Xanthobacter dioxanivorans: one gene and its partner. The protein of the gene in region 2 interacts with the protein of the main gene of each other region in a pairwise test. Links are inferred from orthologs where the notes say so. Each region holds a gene or a part of one and is shown on either strand. Other genes may lie near its edges.

What was found.
Region 1: the proteins of secB (region 2) and secA interact in binary tests that used the Escherichia coli proteins (3 or more experiments, as listed by UniProt). The link is inferred for Xanthobacter dioxanivorans from one-to-one orthologs.

Annotation. Positions count from the first base shown.
Region 1 is NZ_CP063362.1:2,952,944-2,956,628, forward strand. What follows is about bases 284-3,656. They hold secA (preprotein translocase subunit SecA), read right to left. Parts: upstream 3,280-3,656; coding sequence 484-3,279; downstream 284-483. Other genes in these bases: EZH22_RS13845 (Pr6Pr family membrane protein), read left to right, coding at 284-427. In the rest of the region: more of EZH22_RS13845, read left to right, coding at 1-283. UniProt on the Escherichia coli protein: Required for protein export, interacts with the SecYEG preprotein conducting channel.
Region 2 is NZ_CP063362.1:1,602,934-1,606,137, forward strand. The notes cover bases 7-2,898. They hold secB (protein-export chaperone SecB), read right to left. Parts: upstream 1,747-2,898; coding sequence 1,267-1,746; downstream 7-1,266. Other genes in these bases: EZH22_RS07605 (sensor histidine kinase), read right to left, coding at 7-1,067; EZH22_RS07615 (DUF1674 domain-containing protein), read left to right, coding at 2,075-2,287; EZH22_RS07620 (undecaprenyl-diphosphate phosphatase), read right to left, coding at 2,306-2,898. Outside these bases: more of EZH22_RS07605, read right to left, coding at 1-6; more of EZH22_RS07620, read right to left, coding at 2,899-3,112. UniProt on the Escherichia coli protein: One of the proteins required for the normal export of some preproteins out of the cell cytoplasm. It is a molecular chaperone that binds to a subset of precursor proteins, maintaining them in a translocation-competent state.

The DNA of each region.
Region 1 (3,685 bases), 1.4 Mb from region 2 along the record:
CCCGGCCGGGCGGATCGCGACGCCGCGCCTGCGGCTGATGGCGGTGGTGTCCATTGTGCTGGTGGGGATCATCTACGCGCTGCTGCTCCGGCACGTGTGGAACCCCACGGGCTGGCAGGCGGTGGCGGACCACCTGCTGCATGAGGCGACGCCGCTGCTGTTCCTTGCGACCTGGGGCCTGTCACGCCACGGCAGCCTCGCCGTCCGCGACGCCCTGTGGGCGATGGCGCCGCCGATCCTCTACCTCGCCTATGCCCTGGCGCGGGGCGAGGCGGACGGATGGTACGCCTACTGGTTCCTCGATCCGGCCAAGCTCGGGGACGGGCGCATGGCCCTCAACACGGTGCTGCTCGCCGCGGCGTTCCTCGCGACGGCCCTGCTTTTCCTCGGCATCGACAGGCTGCTCGCCCGCCGCATCGCCCGCTGAGCGGCGCGCCCGGGCGGGACGGCTCCCGCCCCCAAGACCCGAAAAGACCCGGCGCTTCAGGCGAAGCGGCCGTGGCAGTGCTTGTATTTCTTGCCCGAGCCGCAGGGGCAGGCCTCGTTGCGGCCCACCTTCCCCCAGCTGGAGGGATCGTTCGGATCACGCTCCACCACCGCCACGTCGCCCGAGAGCAGGGGCTGGGGCCGGCTGCCGATGGACGCACCAGCGAACGCGATCTCGTCCTCGCCGGTGAAGGGGTCGGCGTGGTGGGCTTCCATGGGCGGAAGCTCCTCCGTCGCCGGCGGCTGGGTGACGATCTCCACCCGCATGAGCTGGGCGGTGACGATCTCGCGCAGCCGGTTGAGCAAGGCGGAGAAGAGGTTGAAGGCCTCGGACTTGTATTCGTTGAGCGGGTCGCGCTGGGCGTAGCCGCGCAGCCCCACCACCTGCCGCAGGTGGTCGAGCATGGCGATATGCTCGCGCCAGAGGTGATCGAGGGTCTGCAGCAGGATGGACTTTTCCACATAGCGCATGATGTCCGGCCCGTACTGGGCGGCCTTGGCCGCCATCAGCTCGTCGGCCAGGCGAATGACGCGCTCGGTGACCTCGGGGCCGGCGATGCCCTCCTCTTTCGCCCATTCCTTCACGGGCAGTTCGAGGGCGAGCACCTCCTTCAGCGCCGCGTCGAGGCCGTCCACGTCCCACTGCTCGGGATAGGCGTTCTCGGGGATGTGCTTGGCCACCATCTCGGTGATGAGGGCGTGGCGCATGTCCTCGACGGTCTCGGCGACGTCGCCGTCATTCATCAGTTCGAGGCGCTGCTCGAACACCACCTTGCGCTGGTCGTTCAGCACGTCGTCGTACTTGAGCAGGTTCTTGCGCATGTCGTAGTTGCGCGCTTCCACCTTCTGCTGCGCCTTCTCCAGCGCCTTGTTGATCCAGGGGTGGATGATGGCCTCGCCTTCCTTCAGGCCGAGGCGCTGCAGCATGCCATCGAGCCTGTCCGACCCGAAGATGCGCATCAGGTCGTCTTCCAGGGAGAGGAAGAACTTGGAATGGCCGGGGTCGCCCTGGCGGCCGGAGCGGCCGCGCAGCTGGTTGTCGATGCGCCGGCTCTCGTGCCGCTCGGTGCCGAGCACGTAGAGGCCGCCGGCGGCCAGCGCCTTCTGCTTCAGCGCTTCCACCTCGGCGCGGATCTTCGCTTCGGCGGCGGCGCGCTCCTCGCCTTCCGGCAGGTCCTTCAGCTCGATGTCGATGCGCATGTCGGCGGAGCCGCCGAGCTTGATGTCGGTGCCGCGGCCGGCCATGTTGGTGGCGATGGTGATCGCCCCCGGCACGCCGGCCTGGGAGACGATGTAGGCCTCCTGCTCGTGATAGCGCGCGTTCAGCACCGCGAAGGCCTTCACAGCGCTGTCATTGCTGAGGAGCTCGCGGCCGGAGAAGGCCTCCGGGTCGGAGAAGTCCTTCTGCTTGAAGTCGGCCTGCTTGAGCAGTTCCGCCAGCAGCTCCGATTTCTCGATGGAGGTGGTGCCCACCAGCACCGGCTGGTCGCGCGCGGCGCATTCCTTGATCAGCTCGATGATGGCGGCGTACTTCTCGCCCGCGGTGCGGTAGACCTCGTCGTCGTCGTCGGTACGGGAGATCGCCACGTTGGTGGGGATCTCCACCACCTCGAGCTTGTAGATGTCGGAGAACTCCGCCGCCTCGGTGTTGGCGGTTCCGGTCATGCCCGACAGCTTGTCGTAGAGGCGGAAATAGTTCTGGAAGGTGATGGAGGCCAGCGTCTGGTTCTCGGGCTGGACCTGCACCCGCTCCTTGGCTTCCAGGGCCTGGTGCAGGCCTTCCGAATAGCGCCGGCCGGGCATCATGCGGCCGGTGAACTCGTCGATGATCACCACTTCGCCGTTGCGGACGATATAGTCCTTGTCGCGCTGGAAGAGGGTGTGGGCGCGCAGGGCCTGGTTCACATGGTGGACCACCGAGACATTCTCGATGTCGTAGAGGCTCTCGGACTTGAGCAGCCCCGCCTCGGTCAGCATCTGCTCCATCTTCTCCATGCCCGCTTCCGTCATGGTGACGGTGCGCTGCTTCTCGTCGACCTCGTAGTCTTCTTTGGCGAGGCGCGGGATGTAGGCGTCGATGGTGTTGTAGAAGTCGGAGCGGTCGTCGAGCGGGCCGGAGATGATGAGGGGCGTGCGCGCCTCGTCGATGAGGATGGAGTCCACCTCGTCGACGATGGCGTAGAAGTGCGGGCGCTGCACCATGTGGGCGCGCTCGTACTTCATGTTGTCGCGCAGATAGTCGAAGCCGAGCTCGTTGTTGGTGGCGTAGGTCACGTCGCTGGCGTAGGCGACGCGGCGCTCGTCGTCGTCGAGGCCGTGGACGATGATGCCGGTGGTGAGGCCGAGGAAGCGGTAGAGGCGGCCCATCCACTCGGCGTCGCGCTTGGCGAGGTAGTCGTTCACCGTCACCACGTGCACGCCCTTGCCGGCCAGGGCATTGAGGTAGACGGGAAGGGTGGCGACCAGGGTCTTGCCCTCGCCGGTCTTCATCTCGGCGATGCCGCCCTCGTGCAGCACCATGCCGCCGATGAGCTGCACGTCGAACGGCCGCATGCCCAGCGCGCGCTTGGCGCCCTCGCGCACGGTGGCGAAGGCCGGCACCAGAAGGTCGTCCAGCGTCTTGCCTTCGGCGATCTGGCGGCGGAAGTCGTCGGTCCGGGCCCGGAGCGCCTCGTCGGAAAGCGCCTCCAACTCCGGCTCCAGTGCGTTGATGGCCTGAACGCGGGGACGGTATCCCTTCACCCGGCGATCGTTCGCGGAGCCGAAGAGCTTGCGGGCAAGTCCACCTAACATGGGTTGTGTCTCTGTTCCGATCCGTCAGGTCTCAAGGAGGGCGGAGACGGGCCGCCGGACCCTCCGGTCAATGATGCGCCTTTGGACAACCGCAATGCGGCGTCAGCAAGTCCGCAGGGCGCGCGCAGGCGGGTGCAGCGACAAAGCGCGCAGCCGCTTTCGCGCGTCCCTTCGGGGGCAGCGTACCAGCGGGACACTTATGAACGGGTCGGGGCAATGTCAATGCGAGGTCGGGCGATCCGGGTGCCGTGCGCCGCGCGGGGGAGGGCGGCCGCGGCCCGTCGCGCCCCTGCCGGTGCTCATCTCCCCTCCCGGCTCGCCCGCCGTCGCGCGCTCGGACCGGAGGCGCATCCGCGCTGCTTTGACAAAGCGTTGCTGCCTTGCACAGGCCGCGGCAAATCCGGCC
Region 2 (3,204 bases):
CGGGCGACGCGCAGGAGGTCCTCCACCCGGCGATGGAGCCGGCCCGCCCGCTTGCGGATGGTGGCGAGCACCGAGCGGCTCAGATCCTCCGGAATCGCGGGGGCGCGCTGGGTCACGTCGCACTCGCCGATGATCACGGTCAGCGGCGTACGCAGTTCGTGGCTCACGTCGGCGAAGAAGCGCCGCCGCGAGGCATCGATGGCGCCGAGCCGCGCATTGGCATCCGTCAGGTCTGCGGTGCGCTCGGCGACGGTGCGCTCCAGCATCGCCCGGTCCTGCGCCACCTTCGCCTCGCGGCGGGCAAGGCGTGCCGCCATGCGATTGAAGCGCGCCATCAGGACGCCCAGCTCGTCGCGCGGTCCGATGGACAGGCGCCGGTTAAGGTCGCCATGGCCGATGGCGGCCGCCGCCCGGTCGATCTCGGCCAGACGCTCCAGCAACGGGCGGGCGAGCGCCCGATGCAGCACCAGCGCCGCCGCGAGCACCAAGGCGGCGACGACCACGGCCCCGATGCGCAGCCGCATGGACAAGGCCAGCGCCTCCTCCCGCGCCACCGTCACCGCCCGCCGCTCGCTTTCCACCAGAAGGGAGAGGGTGGGCCCAGCGGAGGCGGCGAAGCCGTTGAAGGCGCCGCGCACCCGGTCGCCGCGCAGCAGCTCGCTGCCGGTCCGGGCCTCGACGATCTGCCGGTCGAGAACGATGAAATCGGCGCGCAGATGAGCGGTCATGCGCTCGCGTGCCTGGGCCGACGCATCGCCGGCTGGGCCCGCTCCGGCAGCGGCGCGGACGGTGGCGCGCTCCAGCAGGGCGAAGACGCGGGAGCGCGCATCGTCCATGCGCCCGCGGTCGGCGGAAGGATGCTCGGCATCGGCCACCGCAGCGAGGCCGAAATCGGAGAACCGGGCGGAGATTTCGGTCAAGAGGTCGAGCCGCTGCTGGGCCGCCACCGCGGCCTCCAGCGCCCGATCCGCCGCCCCGACCGCCAGCAGCACCCCCACGGCGGCGAGGACGGCGAACGAGGCCGCGGCGCCGGTCAGGGCGGCGAGCTTGAAGCGAATGGATCTCATCGCCGTCCGCCGGTTCCGCCGCCGATGCCCCGGCGCGCCCGGTCGGGGGCGCCGGCACGGTGGCTCAGTGTTTCACAGGCCGTCGCTTCCCATGCCCGCCCGTCCGGTGATCGTGCCACGGTGCTCGGGCCGAAAAAAGAACGCCGCCGGAGCTATGGGCGTCCGGCGGCGAAAAAACTTCGGTGCCCGCAGGCCCGTCTCAGGCCTGGCCGGCCTGGAACCGCTGCGCCTCGGCCTGCATGCGCTGCTGATAGAGAGCCGCGAAATCCACCGGATCGATCATCAGAGGCGGGAAGCCGCCGTTGCGCACCGCGTCGGCGATGATCTGCCGGGCGAAGGGGAAGAGGATGCGCGGGCACTCGATGAGCACCACCGGCTGCAGGCTCTGCTCGGGAACGTTGAGGATGCGGAACACGCCCGCATAGACCAGCTCGAACGCGAACAGGGTCTCGCCGTTCACGTTCGCCCCGCCTTCGATCTTCAGCTCCACCTCGAACTCGCCATTGCCACCCGGCTTGGCGTTCACGTGGATCTGGATGTTCACGTCCGGCTGGCTGGGCGGGGCCGCGAGCGAGTTCGGCGCGTTGGGATTCTCGAAGGAGAAGTCCTTGGTGTACTGCGCGAGCACGTTCAGCGACGGCGCCGCACTTGGATTGGGGCCGCCATTCTGCGTGGCCATGCGCATCTCCGTTAGATCTGAATACCAAATCAGGTCGCCCCAGGTGCGGGGCGCGGCGTCCGCTACCATGCTTGGCGGCGAGCGGCAAGATTGCGTGCTCCTCGGATGACGGCGCGAGTTGCAAAGCGGTGCCGATTGGCGGAGGTTCGCGTGCCGTGACCTCATCGGCGGCAGTGCAATCGCGGCCGCCGCATCCGCGTTCCGGCACGTGACGGACGGTGTCCTGGACCCGGACAGCCGTCACGACCGACGAGGTCGTGTATCGAATGGACTTCCCCGGGGTGCCGCAGGCCCTTGAAGGATGACGGATGTGGTGAAGGAGAACGCCATGGCTCATGAAGACGCCCCCGCAGGGGGTCCCCCCGGTCCCCGCAGGCCCTTGAGCGAGGCGGCCAAGCGCGCCTTGGCCGAGGCCGAGGCCCGGCGGGCTGCCATCGACGCCGCGGTCAAGGACCGCCCCAGGGAGATCAATGGCCGCGACGGCCCCGAGCCGGTGCGCTACGGCGATTGGGAAGTGGGCGGCATCGCCACCGACTTCTGAAGGCGCCGGCCACCCCCTTCAGCCCACCAGCTTGAGGCCGATCAGGCCGGCCACGCCCACCGCGATGCGCCACCAGCCGAACGGCGCGTAGCCGTGCTTGGCGACGAAATCGAGCAGGGTCCGCACCACCAGTACCGCTGCGCAGAAGGCGGCGACGAAGCCGATGACGATCAGCAGCCCGTCATCAAACGAGAGGTTGTTGCGGTTCTTGTAGAGATCGTAGACGAACGCCCCGAACATGGTCGGCAAGGCGAGGAAGAACGAGAATTCCGCCGCCGCCCGCTTGTCCACGCCCATGAGCATGGCGCCGACGATGGTCGAGCCCGAGCGCGACATGCCGGGGATCATCGCAAGGCACTGGAAGAAGCCGATCTTGAGCGCCAGCAGCGGCGGGAAGCCCATGGCGTTATTGTAGCGCGGCTCCGGCACCACCTTGTCGATGAAGAGCAGGATGATGCCGCCGAAGATGAGCGTACCGCAGATGAGCGCGGGCGACTCGAACAGCACGCTCTTGATGAAGCCGTGGGCCAGCGCCCCGATCACCGCCGCCGGCAGGAAGGCGACGAGGATGCCGATAACGAAGCGACGCGCGCCCGGATTGGTCGGCAGCTGCTGGGCCACATGCAGAAAGCGCTGGAAATAGACGGTCAGGATGGCCAGCACCGCGCCGAGCTGGATCAGCACCTCGAACGTGTGACCGTTGCTCTCGAAGCCGAGGAAATGGCCCACCAGCAGAAGATGCGCCGTGGAGGAGACGGGGATGAACTCCGTGAGCCCCTCCAAGAGGCCGAGAACGAGGGCTTCGAGCATATCGCCGAGGGTCATGGAGCTGGTCCGACAAGAGGGGCGGGGCGGGGGCGGGGTGCGGCGTCATCCTGTTCCGAGCCCCTTGCGGGTGCAATCAGGTGACGCGGGGC